DNA from 3 places in the Glutamicibacter sp. 0426 genome. Region 1 is predicted to be linked to each of the others. Evidence: predicted binding sites of a transcription regulator. Region 1 holds the regulator's gene; each other region holds the start of a gene.
What was found. Region 1 encodes LexA, which represses DNA repair genes until DNA is damaged. Its sites were predicted from a motif close to TCGAACANNTGTTCGA; they were not measured.
Positions count from the first base shown of each region.

Region 2: the regulator LexA is predicted to act here: its motif matches at 5,362-5,377, upstream of BKX98_RS14470 (shikimate dehydrogenase).
Region 3: the regulator LexA is predicted to act here: its motif matches at 3,640-3,655, upstream of BKX98_RS09970 (HNH endonuclease signature motif containing protein).

Region 1 covers NZ_MPBI01000002.1:566,717-572,999, forward strand. The annotation lists gene BKX98_RS08125 (ATP-dependent DNA helicase) at 1-330, shown strand, start outside; gene BKX98_RS08130 (glycoside hydrolase family 76 protein) at 441-1,520, shown strand; gene lexA (transcriptional repressor LexA) at 1,577-2,296, opposite strand; gene BKX98_RS08140 (LysM peptidoglycan-binding domain-containing protein) at 2,555-2,908, shown strand; gene BKX98_RS08145 (histidinol-phosphate transaminase) at 2,989-4,095, shown strand; gene hisB (imidazoleglycerol-phosphate dehydratase HisB) at 4,118-4,738, shown strand; gene hisH (imidazole glycerol phosphate synthase subunit HisH) at 4,739-5,374, shown strand; gene BKX98_RS17115 (hypothetical protein) at 5,377-5,526, shown strand; gene priA (bifunctional 1-(5-phosphoribosyl)-5-((5-phosphoribosylamino)methylideneamino)imidazole-4-carboxamide isomerase/phosphoribosylanthranilate isomerase PriA) at 5,556-6,283, shown strand, end outside.
Region 2 covers NZ_MPBI01000006.1:78,053-84,335, reverse strand. The annotation lists gene BKX98_RS14490 (PLP-dependent aminotransferase family protein) at 1-595, shown strand, start outside; gene BKX98_RS14485 (intradiol ring-cleavage dioxygenase) at 710-1,660, shown strand; gene BKX98_RS14480 (IclR family transcriptional regulator C-terminal domain-containing protein) at 1,769-2,539, opposite strand; gene BKX98_RS14475 (bifunctional sugar phosphate isomerase/epimerase/4-hydroxyphenylpyruvate dioxygenase family protein) at 2,559-4,409, opposite strand; gene BKX98_RS14470 (shikimate dehydrogenase) at 4,409-5,281, opposite strand; gene BKX98_RS14465 (MFS transporter) at 5,434-6,283, shown strand, end outside.
Region 3 covers NZ_MPBI01000003.1:348,583-354,865, reverse strand. The annotation lists gene BKX98_RS09975 (LuxR family transcriptional regulator) at 1-1,799, shown strand, start outside; gene BKX98_RS09970 (HNH endonuclease signature motif containing protein) at 2,059-3,414, opposite strand; gene BKX98_RS09965 (hypothetical protein) at 3,763-4,263, opposite strand; gene BKX98_RS09960 (DUF1801 domain-containing protein) at 4,472-4,813, shown strand; gene catA (catechol 1,2-dioxygenase) at 4,913-5,770, opposite strand; gene catC (muconolactone Delta-isomerase) at 5,964-6,242, opposite strand; gene BKX98_RS09945 (enolase C-terminal domain-like protein) at 6,254-6,283, opposite strand, start outside.

The DNA of each region.
Region 1 (6,283 bases):
GATTCCTGCCGGCTGGTCATCATCGACAAGATCCCGTTCCCGCGCCCGGACGATCCGATCTCCAAAGCCCGTTCCGAGGACGTGGCCAAGCATGGCGGCAACGGCTTCATGCAGGTGGCCGCCACCCATGCGGCGATTCGCCTGGCCCAGGGCGCTGGACGCCTGATTCGTTCGGTCGGGGACAAGGGCGTGGTGGCGATCCTCGATTCGCGCATGGCCACTGCACGGTACGGCAGCTTCTTGAAAGCGACGCTGCCGCCGATGTGGCCGACTGTCGACAAGAAGGTCATCACCGGAGTTCTCCAGCGCTTGAACCCGGACGGGAAATAGCCGCAGCCAGAGCATGAACTTGAGCTGTCCTTGGACTTGGGGCAGCTCAAGTACTTTAAGCACTATCAGCAGGATGGTTGGATATGCACTAAGGTCTGTGAGAAGAACTGATGCCGCGTGAACCGGAAGGCACCATGGAGTCCATGCAGGAATTGGCACACCAAGCCGCCATCGACACCCACCAGCGTTTCGGACGGCGCCTCTTGCGGCTGCCCGGAACCTGGATTGGGCAGAGCTACAGCAGGGCGCACCGGTTGCGCGACGGAAGCTTGCTCAGCGATCTCAATGGCTGCGCGCACCCGTTTTCGGAGTGGAACTATTGGTGGCAGGCGCATTATCTGGATGCCATCATTGATGACGGCCACTCCTATCTGGCCGCAGGCGACGCGGAATCGGCGCGTGCCGAGCTGGCCCGGGCCAATCATCTGTTGCGTGGCATTCGAATTCGCAACTTCGGGATGCTGCCCAACTACTTCTTCGACGATATGGCGTGGCTTGCCTTGGCCAGCGGCCGTCTGGCGCAGTTCACGCTGGCCGTGAGGGGAGAAGGAAACCACGCTGCTCAGACTGCAATGCGGGTGCTGGGAGAACAGCTTCAAGCTGGCATGGACGAGGTGCTGGGCGGCGGCCTGTACTGGTCGAAAAAACGGGATTTCAAGAATACGCCGGCCAATGCGCCGGCGGCACTGTTCTTCGGCCGAACCGGACAGAAGGACACCGCACGGCAGGTTCTCCAATGGCTGGAGAAGAACCTGTTCAGCGCCGAGCGTGGGCTGTATTTGGACGGGCTGCGGTTGGCCAGCCAGGGGCATACGGTGGAGCCAGCGATCTATACCTATAACCAGGGCACGGTGCTAGGCGCGTTGCTTGAGCTTGGCGAGCCAGCCGATCTGGCTCACGCCCAGGTGCTGATCGATGCGACCACGCACTCGCTGTCTTCCGCGGCCCGAGTACTCGCGTTCAACCGCGGGGGAGACGGGAACCTTTTTGCCGGAATCCTGTGCCGGTATCTGGCCCTCGCCGCGAAAGATCACCGCTTGGAAGCACCAAGCAGGGAGCAGGCCAGGCAACTGGTCACGGCAACTGCAGGCCATCTGATCGACCAGGAACCGCGCCGGCTCTCGGCGGCAGTCCAGCGCTGGATGATCTTCGCCGCGGCCGCCCAGATCGAGCTCGAGGCCGGCGAGTAGCTGATTAAACGAAAATTGCGCTGGTGCCAAGCACCAGCGCAATATCCACACGAAATCTAGAGTGAGCGCATGACCGAGACGACCCGTCCCATGATCTTTGCTGCATCACCCAAAATCGGTTCGTAGCGCGAGTTCTGTGGAAGCAGCCAAGTATGCCCATCACGCTGCCGGAAGGTCTTGACGGTCGCTTCCTCGTCCAGCAGGGCTGCGACGATGTCGCCGTTGTCTGCCGTCTGCTGTCGGCGGACAACTACCCAGTCGCCATCGCAAATCGCGGCGTCAACCATTGAATCGCCGGAAACCTTGAGCATGAACAGTTCCCCGTGGCCCACGAGCTGACGAGGCAACGAGAAAACATCTTCGACGGACTGTTCTGCCAGGATCGGACCGCCAGCAGCAATACGGCCAACCAGCGGAACCATGGTGGTGTCAGCAGAAGTGCTCAGCTCAATGATCTTGGCGTCTTCGCTGGCAGCCGGCTCGACCGGCTCCGAGACCTCGGCCTTTTCGGCATCGTCGGACAATTGCAGCGGAAGCAGGATTTCCATCGCGCGCGGACGGCGTGGGTCTCGACGGATATAGCCGAGCTTTTCCAACTGGCTCAACTGGTGGGTCACGCTCGAAAGACTCTTGAGTCCGACAGCGTCGCCAATCTCACGCATCGATGGCGGATAACCGTTCTTGCCGATAGACCGCTGGATCGTCTCAAGGATCTTCTTTTGGCGAATCGTCAGCGAACGTGCATTCGATCGGGGAGTGCGTTGTGATGCTGACATGAGATTTTGCCTTCCCTAGCAATCATTCGAAAGTTTGCGTGTCCAAACTGTCGGAGCTAGATGGTGAGATGTTTTCATTGCTCGTCTACTTCGAAATCTTAGTAGATAAGCGAGCTTCTTTCAAAGATTTGTTCGAAAACTTCTGGACAAGTTCCGCGAATCTCTGTTAGAACAGATATACGAGGTTCGAACAAGTTTTCGAATCCGTTCTTTCGAATAAAAATTCGCATCACTTGAATTTCTTGAGGAGACAACGTCATGGCTACCGTCGCACTTGACTCAGATCAGACCCAAGCGCCGCTGAAAATCCGCATCAACCGCCGCGGTTGGGCTGTGCTGGTGGGGATGCCCGTTTTCGCACTCACGATCGCTGCTGCTTTCTTCTTCTCCATGTTCGCCTCTGACGCGCATGCCGCGGCAGAAGATCCTGCTGGGGTTGGAACCATCGATGTCACCGTGATCCCCGGGGATACGCTATGGAGTTTGGCTCGCGACTATGCCACCGGTTACGACGTGACTTCCGCAGTTGGCCACATCGCGGAGCTCAACGCCTTGGACGGCAGCGAAATCCAGGTTGGAGATACCTTGTCGATTCCGGTCATTGCCGGCTAGCTTCCCCCGCTGTCTAGAGTTTGTTACCTGCAGCCGTAGCGGATTCACTGGCGGACTCGCTGCGCACGTAGACTTGATGCGTGAATGACCGCAGTGAACTTTTGAGTCAGCTGCCCTTGCGTGAGAATCTCCGCGGGCTATCCCCTTATGGCGCACCGCAAATTGACGTGCCGATCCAGTTGAACGTCAACGAGAACACCCATCCGTTGCCACCGGTAGTCGTAGACGCCATTGCCCAGGAAGTGGCCAAGGCAGCGGCAACTCTGAATCGCTATCCCGACCGCGAGTTCACCGAGCTTCGTGAACTTCTTGCCGATTACCTCGGCCACTCGCTCACCAAGGAGAACATCTGGGCCGCGAACGGTTCGAATGAAATCCTGCAGCAGATCCTGCAAGCCTTCGGTGGTCCAGGCCGTACCGTGATGAGCTTCGGCCCCACCTACTCCATGTACCCGCTGTTGGCCAGTGGTACTGATACCACCTATATCGCCGGTGAACGCGCCGAGGATTTCACCCTGTCCGCCGAATCTGCAGCCGCGCAGGTCCGCGAGCACAAGCCGAATATCGTGTTCCTGTGCTCGCCGAACAACCCCACCGGCACCGCCCTTGGCCTTGATGTCATCACGGCCGTGTACGAAGCCATGAGCGAGCACAACGGCATGGTGATCGTTGACGAGGCGTACGCCGAATTCTCCTTGGCCAGCACCAAGTCCGCACTGAGTCTGCTTGAAGGCCGCCAGCGATTGATCGTCTCTCGCACCATGTCCAAGGCATTCGGCCTGGCCGGCGCACGCGTCGGCTACCTGGCCGCCGCGCCAGAGGTCACTGATGCCATCCGCTTGGTGCGGCTGCCGTACCACCTGTCGGCCGTGACCCAGGCAACGGCGATCGCCGCCTTGAAGAACATCGAGTTGCTGCTGGCGCAGGTCGAAGACATCAAGTCCCAGCGTGACCGCATCGTCGCGCGCTTGAAGGAACTGGGCCTGAAGCCATCGGTCTCCGACTCCAACTTCGTCTTCTTCGGTGGCGTCGAAGACCCCCACGCTATTTGGGAAGGCCTGTTGGAAGCCGGCATCATCATCCGCGACAATGGAATTCCGGGGACCTTGCGTGTTACGGCCGGAACCGAATCAGAAACCACAGCCTTCTTGGAACGACTTGCCGAACTGCTCGGCTCGCAGAAGTAATCAAAGACAAGCGAAGGAAGACATGTCTGCCGAATTGATTGGCGCACGTCGCGCCCGCATGGAACGCGTGACCAGCGAATCGTCCGTATTCGTTGAATTGGATCTCGATGGAACCGGCGTCTCGGAGATCAGCACCTCGGTGCCGTTCTATGACCACATGCTGACTGCGCTCTCCAAGCATTCGCTCATCGACCTCACCGTGCGTGCTACCGGCGATACCCACATCGATGTCCACCACACCGTTGAGGACACCGCGATCACCATCGGCGAAGTGCTGCGCGTGGCGCTGGGCAACAAGGCAGGCATCCGCCGCTTCGGCACCTCCTACGCTCCGCTGGACGAGGCGCTGTCCCGTTCAGTCGTCGATGTCTCGGGCCGGCCATACCTCGTGCACTCCGGCGAGCCTGCTGGCCAGGAATACCACTTGATCGGCGGGCACTTCACCGGCTCGATGACCCGCCACGTCTTCGAAGCCATTACCTTCCACGCACAGATCTGCGCTCACATCGAGGTGCTCTCGGGCCGCGACCCGCACCACATTGTCGAAGCGCAATTCAAGTCCTTCGCCCGCGCCTTGCGCGAAGCCGTAGAGCGCGATGAGCGCATGGGCGACAAAATCCCATCCACGAAGGGTGCCCTGTAAGTGGAGAAGAAAACAGTAGTTGTCCTGGACTATGGTTCGGGCAACGTCCGTTCCGCCGTGCGCGCCTTGGAAGCCGCCGGCGCCGAGGTGGAACTGACCGCAGACCCGAAGAAGATCGTGGCTGCCGACGGACTGGTAGTCCCGGGAGTCGGCGCCTACGCCTCGGTCATGGAGCAGTTGACCGCAACCGGTTCCCTGCGCTGGATCGGCCGCCGCATCGCCGGTGGCCTGCCCGTCTTGGGGATCTGCGTGGGCCACCAGGTCTTCTTTGAAGAAGGCGTGGAGCACGGGGTGAAAACCGAAGGCATCGGCGAATGGCCGGGCAAGGTTGAACGCCTCCAGTCGGATGTCATTCCGCACATGGGCTGGAACACGGTGCGCCCGCCGGAAGGATCCAAGCTTTTCGCAGGCATCGAGGACGAGCGATTCTACTTCGTGCACTCCTACGCTGTGCAGAAGTGGGAATTCGACGTCACCCAGCCAGCGATGACCCCGCCGCAGGTGACCTGGTCGACGCACGGGACGCCATTCGTGGCCGCCGTCGAAAACGGCCCGCTCTCGGCAGTCCAGTTCCACCCGGAGAAGTCCGGCGACGCTGGCGCACAGCTGCTGCGCAACTGGTTGGGGACACTCTAGGCATGTGGAGCCTCATCTTGGGTGTTATCGGGGCCTTCCTGATCGGCGGGGCCATTTCGCTGAAGAACCAGAAGGCCCATATTTCATGGATCATCGCGCTCTGGGTGCTTGCAGGCATGAGCCTGATCGCAGCCTGGGCCCTGACCTACTAACCACTTTTTACTTCTTCACTAAGGACATCATGAGCGAGCAACCAATCCTCGAACTCCTGCCTGCGGTAGATATCGCCGGCGGCCAGGCAGTGCGCCTGGTCCAAGGCGAAGCCGGTTCCGAGACCGGATACGGCGACCCGCTGGAAGCAGCGCTTTCCTGGCAGAACGCCGGGGCCGAATGGCTGCACCTGGTCGACCTGGACGCAGCCTTCGACCGCGGAAGCAATGTCGAGATCGTCCAGCGCATTGCCAAGGAACTGAACATCAAGGTCGAGCTCTCCGGCGGCATCCGCGACGACGCCTCCCTGGAACGTGCACTGGAATTCGGCGCTACCCGCGTCAACCTCGGTACCGCCGCACTGGAAAACCCGGAATGGACGAAGCAGGCCATCGCCCGCCACGGCGACAAGATCGCCGTGGGCATGGACGTGCGCGGAACCACCTTGTCCGGCCACGGCTGGACCAAGGACGGCGGCGACCTGTGGGACGTCCTAGCTCGCTTGGAAGACGCCGGATGCGCCCGCTATGTTGTCACCGACGTGACCAAGGACGGCACGCTGCGCGGTCCAAACGTCGAACTGCTGCGCGAAATCGCTGCCAAGACCAGCAAGCCGATTGTCGCCTCGGGCGGCATCTCCTCGCTCGAAGACCTCCGCGTCTTGCGTGAGCTGGTTCCTGAAGGCATCGAAGGCGCCATCATGGGCAAGGCGCTGTACTCAGGCCAGTTCACCTTGCAAGAAGCGCTCGATGTGGCAGG
Region 2 (6,283 bases), on a different contig from region 1:
CCTGGAAGACAATCCGTACGGCATGCTGCGCTACGAGGGCACCCCGGCGCCCACGCTGCGCAGCCTGGATCCGGAGAACGTGATCTACATGGGTTCCTTCTCCAAGATCTTCGCACCGGGCCTGCGCATCGGCTGGGCCGCGGTGCCTACCCACCTGTTCCGCCGCTTCTACCTGGCCGGCGAGGCGGTGGCGCTGTGCCCGCCGACCTTGAACCAGATGATCATCAGTGCCTACCTCAATGAGCATGACTGGAAGGGGCAGATCACCAAGTACAACGACCTGTACCGTTCGCGCCGCGATGCGATGCTCGCCGCCTTGGCCAAGTACCTGCCTGCTGTGGTCACCCACACCCACCCGGAGGGCGGATTCTTCATCTGGCTGACCCTGCCCGAAGGCATCGACACCTACGCGCTGCTCCAGCAGGGCGTGAAGGCAGGGGTCATCTTCATTCCTGGGGCCGCTTTCAGCCCCTCTGGCGAGGCCAGCAACAAGCTGCGCTTGGCGTTCTGCTCGGTCGACGAGGAAACCATCGCCGAGGGCGTGCGCCGGCTCTCGCTGCTGCTTGAGCAGGCCATCGCCTCCAACCAAGGCTAGCGGCCAACCCTTCTCAGAATACCCACAGTGCCTCCTGTGCTGGGCCATGATCCGTCTGCATACGGTAGTGAACACGGCAAACAGCCCCATTTCACCTGGCTCAAGGAGTGCACCATGAATCCCCCACCGCGCTGGTTCGGAAACCGGCCGCTGCCGAGGCCCGAAGAAGATCTCGAGGACCAGGGGCTGTCCTTCGACGTCGGCACCCTGATCGAGCGGCGCAAGGTTCTGGCCGGTGTGGGCGTGGGCACGCTCGCGTTCGCCCTGGCCGCCTGCTCCCCCACCGGCAGCAAGGGCACCGCTTCGTCCTCCACCGCTGCGGAGATCCCTGACGAGACGGCCGGCCCCTACCCGGGCGACGGGTCCAATGGTCCGGACGTGCTGGAGCAAAGCGGAATCGTCCGCAGCGACATCCGTTCCAGCTTCGGCACCAGCACCACCACGGCCGAGGGCATCGAAATGACCCTTGAGCTGAAGATCGTGGACATGGCCAATAACAACCAGCCCTTCGCCGGTGTGGCAGTGTACGTGTGGCACTGCGACCGGTCCGGGGAATACTCCATGTACTCCAGCGGACTGGAAGATGAGAACTACCTGCGCGGGGTCCAGGTGGCCGATGCCGACGGCATCGTACGCTACACCAGCATCTTCCCGGCATGCTATGCCGGACGCTGGCCGCACATCCACTTCGAGGTGTACCCGGATACCGATTCGATCACCGATCACACCACAGCGATCGCCACCTCGCAGGTCGCCTTGCCGCAGGAGACCTGCACCGCGGTGTACGCAACCACCGGCTACGAGCAGTCGGTGAAGAATATGCAGGGGGTGGGCCTGGACTCGGACAATGTCTTTGGCGAGGATTCGGGAGCCGCCCAACTGGCAACCGTCACTGGGAACACCGGCTCCGGCTACACCGTCAGCCTCACGGTCAATGTGGATACGAACACCGAACCTGCCGGTGGCGGGGCTCCGGGAGGCATGCCTCCCGGCAACGCCCCGGCAATGCCTGATGGGCAGCGGCCGGGCAACGCCCCGACAGCTCCGGCACCGTCCGGCTCGTAGCGGTCGTGGGCCGCACCCCATCGTGGTGCAGCGCCACGGTGTGCCTGCCAGCTTGGCCGTAGCGGTGACGGTGCTCCCGTCGCCGCGGCGGCTGAACCGGAGGGATGCTCAGGCCAGCCGGCCGCCGAAGTCGTCTGCGATCGCCGTGGCGGCTTCGCGCAGCTTGGGCAGCAGGATCTGCTTGATGGCCTCGGGGTTGTTGCGCCCGGCCTGGACCGAGATGTTCAGCGCCCCTAGCAGCTGGTTCTTGCGGTAGACCGGCACGGCCAGACCGCGCAACCCCTCGTCGAGTTCCTGGTTGACCAGGGACCAGCCCTGCTCGCGCACCGTGTCCAGTTCCCTGCGCAACGCATCCAGGTCCGCCACCGTATGCTCGGTGTACCGCTGGAGCTGCACGCGCTCCAGGAAGGATTCCTGCTCGGCCTCGGCCAGCTGCGCGATCAGCACGCGTCCCATCGAGGTCGCCCAGGCCGGCAGCCGGTTGCCGATGGACACGTTCATCAAATGCAGGCGCGGCGCGGCGACGCGTTCCACATAGAGGATGTCCTGGCCTTCGAGCACGCACAGGGACGAGGTCTCCTCCAGTTCGTGCGCCAGCGATTGCAGGTGGGCGGTGGCCGCCTGGGGCAGCGTGAGCCCGGAGAGGTAGGAAGCTCCGATGTCCAGCACCCGCGGGGTCTGCCGGAAGGTGCTGCCCTGCGCTTCCAGGTACCCGAGATCTGCCAGGGTGAGCAGGAACCGCCGGGCCGAGGCCCGGGTCTGGTCCGTAGCGGCCGCGACCTGGGAGACCGTCAGCTCGGTGGCGCCGGCATTGAATGCCAGCAGCACGGCCAAGGTCTTTTCGGTGGATTTAACGAAATAATCCGGCCGCTGTTCCACTCGACGGTCCCCCGTGTTCCTAGTTCCTGCTCCAGCGGTTGCTCTCGAATTGCGCAGCCAGCCGGACCGGCGCATTGGGCGCCCCGTACCCATCGTAGCCAGCGCGGCGCTCAACCACCTCGAAGAACATGTTCCCGAGCGTCTTGGTGTAGAAATGCAGGAACTCGCCCTGCTCATCCCGGTCATAGAGCAGATTCAGCTCCTTGAGCGTAGCCAGCAGCTGCCCGTCCAGCTCGAAGCGGGCGGCCAGATCCTCGTAGTAGTTGGCCGGCACCGGCAGGAATTCCATCCCCCGGGCACGGGCGGAACGCGCCAGCTGAACGATGTCGCCGGTGCGCAGGGCCACATGCTCCGGGTACTCGTGATGGCGCTCGATGGCTTTTTCCAGCCCCTGCGGCACGATGTTCAAGGCCAGCCGGACGCAGGAGTCGGCGGTGCGCAGCACCTGGGAACGCACCAGCCCCATGGGGCTGGGCACCTCGGTGCCCGGCATCATTTCCAGGTTGAGCACGCTGCTGTAGAACAGCACCGATTCATCGAAGCACTGCCAAGGCTGGGCCAGGTTGATGTGGTCGATACCGTCCACCGCAGGATTCCCGGTTTCCGGCGCGGCCTCGCCGGCGTCCAGGAATTCGCGTTCCCAGTTGCGCGTATTAGCTGGGGAGCTGAAGAAGACCTCGGTTTCATCCGGGGCCAGGAAGCCGGGCAGCTCCTGCTCGTGGTGCGTCTGCTGGCGCGGGACCTTGGTGGCCAGCAGCGACGTGCCGCGTGCGCCCCCAGCGCCCGGATCAGGAACCTGCACGCCGAAGCCGGAGACCGCCGCTTCGACGCCGCGGCTGCGCTGGGAGTTGATGATGATCCGGGCCTCGCCCGAAGCCCACAGCTGCACCGGCTTGCGCCGGTGCTGGCCCTTGAAGGCAAAGCCCAGCTGCGCCAGCATCCCTGCCACGCGCTCCGGGTCCTCGGTGCGGATCTCGGCGAAGTCGAAGGCCGTGGCTTCCTGGGCCCCGGGCAGCGCCTCCAGCTCCAGGGCCGAGTGCTGCCCGCTGCCGGCCAGCAGCCCGGTGGTCTGGGACTGCAGCCACTTCAGCGAGCGCAGTCCGTCGATTGCGGTCCGCTCGACATTGGACTGGCGGAAGACGTCATTGAAGATCTCCAGGGAGACAATGCCTGCATAGCCGGATCGGACCAGGTGGAGCATGAACTCATCCAGCGCGAAACCGCCCTGGCCTGGGAAGAGCCGGTAATGCCGCGACCAGGAGAGGATGTCCATGGACAGTACCGGAGCGTCGGCCAGCTGCACGAAGAAGATCTTCTCGCCGGGGATCTGCGCGATCTGCGCCGGGTCATCCCCGCGCGAGAGAATGTGGAAGCTGTCCAGGCACAGCCCGAAGTTCGGCCGGTCCACACCCTGCACGATGCGCCAGGAATGCTGGTAGGTGTTCACGTACTTGCCCCAGGCCAGCGCCTCGTAGGCGATGCGCACGCCGTAGCCGGCGGCCAGCTCGGCCAGCTGGCGCAGCTGCGCGATGAACAGCTCATCATTATCGATGGTGGCGGTGGCGACGTTGGAGCACAGCAGCACCAGGTCCATGCCCAGCTGGTTCATCAGCTGGAACTTGGCTTCGGCGCGATGCAGGTTGGCCTGCAGCTGCGCTTCGGTGACGCCCTCGAAGTCGCGGAAGGGCTGGAACAAGTCCAGGCCCAGCCCCAGCCGGTCGGCCATGGCCCTGACTTCTTCCGGGGACATCGGGCTGACCAGCAGGTCCTGCTCAAAGATCTCGATCCCGTCGAATCCGGCCTTGGAGCAAGCCAGCATCTTCTCTTCCAGTGTTCCTGACAGGCATACGGTGGCGATTGATGTGCGCATCAGCGTCCTTCTTCCAGCATGGCCAGCAGGTGGGCGCGCATCCGCGCGGCATCCGGCTTGATTCCGGTAATGATTTCGAAAGCGTCCACCGCCTGGCCCACGGCCATGTGCCCGCCGTCCAGGACCTGGCAGCCCAACGCGCGGGCGGCGGTGATCAGCTCGGTGTCCACCGGGCGGTAGATGCAGTCGGCCACCCAGTGATGCGCAGTCAGCGCCGCGATATCCAGCGGCAGGCCCGGGTGGTGGTGCATGCCGATCGGGGTGGCGTTGAGCAGCCCGTCCTTGCCAGGCAGCAGGCCCGGCACCTCATCCGGGGTCGCGGCGAAGATCTGCGCCTGCGGGAAGTGGCTGCGCAGCTCGGCCACGCGGTGCTCGACCCGCTCCGCGTCCAAATCCACGATGTGCAGCTCGGTGGTGCCCGAGTCCAGCAGGGCGTAGGCCACGGCGGCTCCGGCGCCGCCGGCTCCCAGCTGCAGCACTTTGGCCAGGTTGGCTCCGGGCAGCCCGGTGGCCAGGGCGCGGGCGAAGCCGGAGGCGTCGGTGTTGTGCCCGTAGAACTTGCCGTCCTCGATGAGAACGGTATTCACCGCGCCGATCTTCCGCGCGCTGTCCGAGATCCCGTCGAGGTGCTCGAGCACCAGCTGCTTGCAGGGGTGGGTGATGTTGAAGGCGTTGTAGCCCAGCTCGGCTCCGGCGGCCAGCAGCGTCCCGACATCCTGCCCGGGCCGTTGCAGCACCGCGAGGTCGATCGGCCGGTACAGGTAGCGCAGGGATTGCGCGTCTGCTTCATGCTCGTGCATGGGAGGCGTGAGCGAAGGCATCACGCCCTCGCCGATCAGTCCCACCAGGAACGACTCGCTGGGTGTACTCATTTTCGTCGCTGCCCTTCAAAATTGGCATCAGGTCTTGCCCTGTTTGTGATTTGCATCTACTGTAAACCAATGAACACATTCCGAACAAGTGTACGGAATGCGCACACTTAGGACGAGTTCCCCTCCAAACCACTCGATCAGGGAGTATCCCGATGCAAGCTGCACACCAGGCAACGGCGCCCGACGGCACCGGAAGCCCCAAGCGCACTCCAGTCAAGGCGGCCGTCGCCAGTTTCATGGGAAGCGCCGTTGAATACTACGACTTCTTCATCTTCGGCTCCGCCGCCGCGCTCATTTTCCCGCATATCTTCTTCCCGGATACTTCCACCAACGCAGCGGTGATGTCGCTGGCGACCTTCGGCTTCGCCTATGTGGCACGCCCCATCGGCGCCATCTTCGTCGGGCACTTCGGCGACCGCGTCGGCCGGCAGAAGGTGCTGATGTTCACGCTGATCCTGATGGGCGCCTCCACCTTCCTGATCGGCTGCCTGCCCACCTTCGACCAGGTCGGCTGGCTGTCCCCGATCCTGCTGGTCTTCGCCCGCCTGTGCCAGGGCCTGTCGGCTGCCGGCGAGCAGGCCGGGGCCTCCTCCATGTCGCTGGAGCATGCGCCGGACCACCGCCGCAGCTTCTTCACCTCCTGGACGCTGACCGGCACCCAGGGCGGGCAGATCCTGGCCGCGCTGATCTTCATCCCGGTGGTCGCCCTGCCCGATGAGATCAAGTACGGCATCGGCTGGCGCATCCCGTTCTGGCTCTCTGCCCTCGTCGTGATCGTCACCTTCTTCATCCGCCGCTCGCTGCACGAAACCCCGGAATTCGAGGAAGCCAAGAAGAACAACGAGATCGCCAAGCTCCCGCTGGCAGTGCTGCTGAAGTTCCACTGGAAGGACGTGCTGCGCGTCATCCTCTGCGCCTTCATCGCCGCGGTGTCCACCGTCTACGGCACGCTGGCCATCTCCTACGGCAAGACGATCGGCAACATGGACGAGTCCATCACCC
Region 3 (6,283 bases), on a different contig from region 1:
AGAGCGCCCTGGTGCAAATGGCGGTCTACCACCAGATCCCGCTGAGCGCCCGCATCAAGTTGCATGCTAGCGCCGCCGACATTGTCGAGGACCAGGGCGAGCGCTTGGGCCACCGGGCTGATGCGAGCATCCTGCCTGACGGCAACCTGTCGCTGGAACTGCGGGACTACGCACGGGCGCAGGGACAGCGGGGCGAGTGGTCGTCGGCCGCCACCGCATTCTTCCGTGCCATGCATTTGTCCCCGGAGCCGATGCGCCGCGACTCCCTGCTGCTCAACGCGGTGGATGCCATAGTTGCCGCCGGCGAGCTGCCGCGGGCGCAAACCTTCGCGCACCAGTTGGCGAGCTTGGAAAGCAGCCCGGAGCGGGACGTGCTTTCCGGATACATTTCCATTCTGCAAGGCAGGGCCAACACCGCGCGGCGCTGGCTGTCGAGCGCCTGGCAGAACGCGGTACAGGAGCAGGACCACGATGTGATGGCAGTGATCGCGCAACGCCAAGTCCTTGATTCGCTGTGCCGTCTAAAGGGGCAGAAGATCATTGACTGGGCTGAGCAATCGCTTCGCCTGGCCCAGGTCGGCAGCCCGCTGGCCATCGAGAATGCGGCCATCCAAGGGCTTGGCCTGGCAATGATGGGCCGCGCCGAAGAAGGCGAGCAACTCCTGATGGATCTGCTGGCCACCCTTCCGGCAGGAGCCCAGCGCCAGCGTGCGGAAATGTCGCTGGGCTGGGTCTACCTCGCGACCGATCGCGTGGAGCTTGCCCGGCACGAGCTTTCTGCGGCCAGCTCCACGGACTTCAGCGATGGATCGCTGCGCATCTCGTTGTGGGCCAAGGCCTGGTCTGCTCGCGCTGAGTTCCTCATGGGCGACTGGGACCAAGCACTGGAGACGGTTCGATCCGCGCAAGCCCTGCAGGAACGTTCTGAAATCCAGATCCTGCGTCCGCTGATCCAACTGACCGCGGCGCAGATCCACGCGTTGCGCGGCAATTGGGAGCAGGCTGATCTGCACCTTCGCAAGTCATGGGCTCGTACCGGCAGCTATGCCATCATGGAAATGCCTTACCGGATGGCGCGGGCCGAGATCGCCCGGGCGCAGGCAAACCATGAAGAAGTCGTGCGTACGCTGGAGCCCCTGCTTCGGCTGGACCGCACACAGGGCATAGACCAGCCGGGCTTCTGGACCTGGCAAGATACATATGCCTTGGCGCTCATACGTTGCGAACGCCTTGAGGAGGCAGAAGCTTTCATTCAGCCGTTGCTGGAGAGCGCTGTCGCTTCAGGCCACCAAACCGGGGCTGCCCGCTTCTTGAGCGTGCAAGGCGCCTTGCTGGCAGCTCGCGGCGATATCGACGGCGCCCGCCTTGTCTTTGAAGATGCCATCCGCCGTTTGGAGGGCGTCGGTTCGGTTTACCACCGGGCGAAAATTGATTTCTACTACGGGCAATGCCTGCGCCGCGCCGGCAAGCGGGCCGAATGCGTGGCTCCGCTGACTCGCGCGTTGGCGATTTTCACGCACTGCGATGCCACCGTGTACATCGATCGGTGCACTCGTGAGCTTCAGGCAAGTGGTACCGGGATGCTGCGCAAGGAAGGCACCGACTGGTCGACGCTGACGGCGCAGGAACAAGCCGTGGCCAAGCTCGTTTGCGAAGGCGCAAGCAACCGCCGCGTCGCCGAAGAGTTGTATATCGGTACAAAGACGGTGCAGTACCACCTGACCAAGATCTACACGAAGCTTTCGGTCTCCAACCGTACAGAGCTTGCTGCTTTGGCACGCTTTGGCCAAGAAGAATAGTGCTTCTTGGCTGATAAGAATTTTCATTCACGAACGACAGCCGAGCCATCCGCAGTGCGGCTCGTCCTGCGTGCAGTGACTGAAAATTTTTTTCATTCAAGTCGTATCGCTTGAACGGGAGGAAGACAGGACTTGATGCAGGCGGCAGTCAGCTGCGCAACGCGAATCATCGCGGTTGCTCCTGTGGGGTTATGGGTGGTGTGGCGGTTCTAGTGACTGAAAAAATTTGTCACTCAAAATTCACAGCGGGCGACCGGTGCTAGCCGGTCCCAGTGTCGGGCAGGTCTTCATCTTGGCCAAGGCCCAGCACGCGCCGCACTTCGGGGGTCAAATGCACCTTGTGAGCTGCGTCGTCCGATGTTCGCTGCGGGCAATGATCGTTGACATGATCAAAGTTCGCCACGTTGGCTACGCTCTTAGGGATCGTGATTGACCGCAGCCCGTGCGGAGACACCCACGTCTTGGAGCCATCAGGGCAGGCGAAGACCTTCCACCCTAGGGCGTGCTTGAACATCTGATGCTGCTTGCACAAGAGATGGGTGTTTCGCCGGGTCGTGTGGCCGCCTTGCCCAGACGCTTCAATGTGGTCTATTTCTGATCGGTCGGCTGGGCGACGGCAACCCGGGAAACCGCAATGCTGGTCGCGGTGACGCAGGAAATCGCGCAACCCCTGCGAAGGCCGGTATTTCTTGGGTTCCACGTCAATTGCGGCGCCCGTCCATGGGTCGGTCAGCACGCGCTGGAATGATGGAGCGTCTGCCGCGAGTTCCAACGCTACCCCGATTGGGATGGGTCCGTAGCCTTCCAGATCGGCAAGGGCGCGAGTGGGATTCGCGAGCATTTCCACGGCCGGTATCGTGATGGATACCCGTGGCTTCAGCGGCATGCCCTCCATTCCGGGCCATCCATTCAGATATACGTCTGCAAGGGCATCGGCCTCAAGCTGGGTTTGGGTGCGCGGATCTTTGGGATCAGTGCTCTGGGCGGCCACCTGCTTGATCGAATTGCGGATTGAGTGGATGACATCAGCGCGGTGATGCAACTGCAAGGTGGCCATGCCATCCTCGTCATTCCAGACCTTGACGTTGCGGGCGGCCATGGCGTCCTTCTGCCGGTTCTCGGCAGAGTCGGGGTTCAGCCGGTCATGAAGGCGGCGGGCGCGCTGGTAGACGGTCTCGTCGCTGGCGGTCCTTGCCAGAGGCAGAAGGGTCTGTTCCATGAGCGAGACTTGCCCAGGGCCGAGATCTTGGGAGTACTTGACGATGTCGTGGGCGGCCTTGGCAGTGATCTCGCCGGCGGCCAGCGCGAGGAGCGTGGCTTTGCAGACATGGCGCAATCCTTTGGCGTGAAACATCCGCTTGCTGACTTTGCGCGGGCTTTCCCTCAATGCGACAGCCGCCTCGGCGATGAGGTTGGAGTTGATGGTCTGCTCGCTTCCACGGTCCACGCCGTAGTATGCGGCGCTCTTTCGGGCTTCAGCTTCTTCCTCTGCCGTGTGGGTATTTTCCGTGGCTATGAAATCGCTGAATGATTCGCTGACCTGTTCGACCGAATCCGCCAGCAAGACGCAGATGACAGCTTCGACGCTGCTCAGAAGGCGCTGGATCTTCTGCAAGCGTTCCAATGCGTCCCCGGGGCCGTTGACCGGGCCGGCATCATAGAGCTCATTGGCAATTTTCTTGAGAGGGCCGAAGAACATCTGGTGCTCGCGCTGAGCATCGAACGGGGAGGTTTTGTGCGACTCTGTGCGGGTGCCCGGTGGTGGCAGTGGCAGGCGGTGCTCACCGTCGTTGTCTTCTAAATATGCGGGAGTAGTCATGATTTACTTTCCCGCGATACATCGACTATGTGTTCTGTTTATTTTCGAATTGTGGATAACAACTAGAAAGTTTCTGCGAAAAGCTATCCATGTGGATTCTGGTGAAAAATCCCCAGTACCGGGAATGGAGCAGTGGCTGTGGATTTATCTGCTTGCTTGAGCCAGAGGGCGTGGCGGGCGCGTCAAAGCCGCACGGAGGCCAAGGATTCCCATGGCAGCCAGCAAGGCCAAGGCGAGGATGCTGGCGATGTACAGGGGCTCTTCCAGATCAGCAGCGGCGCCGGCGTTCCAATCGGCAAAGGTATCGCCCACGGAGTTCATGTTGGCGAAGGAGGCGAAGAAATAGGCCGGTGCGCCGAGAGCAACGATCAGGCTCCATGTCCCAATAGCAGCCCAAGCGGGCAGCTTGCGACCGGACGCGATGACGGAAACGAGCCAGGAGATGGCGAGGCCAATTCCGATTGCTGCGAAGACCCAACCTCCAAGCGAATCGTAATCCTGGTCCATGGCGGCCATCTGCACGATGGTCTCATCCAGGGGGATTCCACTGGCTGCGACCACTGCCCAATTGTTCATGAGCAGTGCGCCGTAAACCGCGTAGGCCACGATGATGGCGGCACCGGAGGTGGCTAGAAGCTTGCGCATGCCGGTAGCCTAACACCGTGCAAGCGAAATACTTGGCATCACTAGCAGCTCGTGCGTCGGATGCCGGTATTGCATTGCAGAAGACCGTGAAGCAGAGGCCCCGAATCGGTAAAGTGCATTATGTGCCGATCGGGAAAGCGCAGCGATCGCGCAAGCGACATCACCAAACGCTGCCATGCAGCGCCAATCGTCTATAAGGGGACTAGAAATGATCTTCACCAAGAAGGGCGACGCCGCTGTCCTGGCCAAGCTCAGCGCGGCTCCAGCACCTTATCGCGAGATTGCCGAGCGGCTTCATGCCATCATCGTGCAAAGCGCGCCCTCGCTGGAGCCGATCGTCCGCTGGGGCCTTCCGTTTTATGTCCGGGACGGCAAGGACGTCTGCTACATCAAGCCTGACAAGGACTTCGTTGCCTTCGGCTTTGGCGAAGTGGTGAATCCCGCCTACGAGGACGGCGCGCACATGCATCCGGTTGCCTGGACCATCACCTCGCTGGATGCCGCAACGGAGGACAAGATCCGCGAGCTGGTGAAGAAGGCGGCTGGCTGATCCAAGGCAGCGGCAACGCCCGGAGCCGTTCAAATGCACGGAAAGCCTCGGCAGGAACATTCCTGCCGAGGCCTTCCGCTTGCCTGGTCGCGCTGGGGCTTACTTGACTGGGTCGAGAACGAAGTCGTAGGTGACCTGCTTGCCGTTGCCGGATTCGGCTGGCTGGATGTCCAGCAGCAGTTCCGGCTTCACTGCCGATGCGATGTCATCGTCGTTGTGCTCGTCGCCAGGGAAGTACAGCTGGGCGGTGAGCAGCTCGTGGCCCGGTGCCGAAACCTTCAGGTGCAGGTGGGCTGGGCGCCATGCGTGCCATCCGGCAGCGGCGATCAGCTGGCCGCAGGCACCGTCGGTCGGGATCTGGTACGGAGCCGGCTGCATCGTGTTGATCTGGAAGTTGCCTTCCTCGTCGGCAATGAAGGTGCCGCGCAGGTTCCACTCGGGGATGCCCGGGGCGAACTGCGAGTAGAAGCCCTCTTCGTCGGCGTGCCACAGCTCGATCTTGGCGTTCTTCAGCGCCGAGCCATCGGTGGAGCGGACCTGGCCCTGGAAGAGCAGGTTGGTGCCCTTCTCGTCCTCGCGCATCGAGATGGTGGCCGGGGAGTTCTGGGTCGGAGCATCAGGCACGTAGTACGGGCCCTCGATCGAGCCCTTGTTGCCGTCGCGGTGGTCGGTAGCGACCTCTTCCACCGAGTGCTCCAGCCATACGTCCAGGAACAATGGCCATTCGCCGTCGTCGCCAACCTTGATCAGCCAGGCCTTCAGCGCGTTGAATTCGTCGTAGGTGACGCGTTCCTCGAGCACGATGTCGTTCGCGGCCTTGATCAGCTTGCTGGCCAGCAAGTTCACGCGCTCGGTGGAGGTTTCGATGCTGCCGAGCTTGCCGGAATTGCGGAAGCTGTCGGTGGCGGCGTTGCCGGACTTGGCTGCAGTTGCCTGATCTGGAGTTTCGGTGGTCATGGTGACTCCCCTAAATTGTGTGGTGTGACGTATGCGGGCCCATGGTGTGACCCCCATCATCTGCGGTGATTGATATTCAATGTAGTGCAGTGTCTATGCCCAGTGAAATACTTATTTGGCGGTGATTGAGAGTTCTTGGATATCAATGCATGTGGGCTGGCGCACGGAGGGAACCCGCTGGCTGGAAACCTTCCTAGGCCAGCGAATTCGGGTGCTTGGCCAGCGCGGTGACCTTGATCTTCATGTACGGGTACATCGGGAAGCCGCTGAGGATTTCGTGCAACTCGTCATTGGACTCGACGTTGTACAGCGAGTGGTTCGCGTACTCGCCGACTACGCGCCAGATGCCCTGCATCTTTCCGCTGCGCTGCAGGCTCGCGGAGTACTCCTTCTCGCGGGCCTGGAAATCGGCGACCTGTTCGGCGGTGAGGTGGTCCGGGAATGCAACGTCCATACGGGCGAGGAACAACATGGGGAATTCCTTTAGTTCGAGGTGGAAAGTGCGTGGTCCTG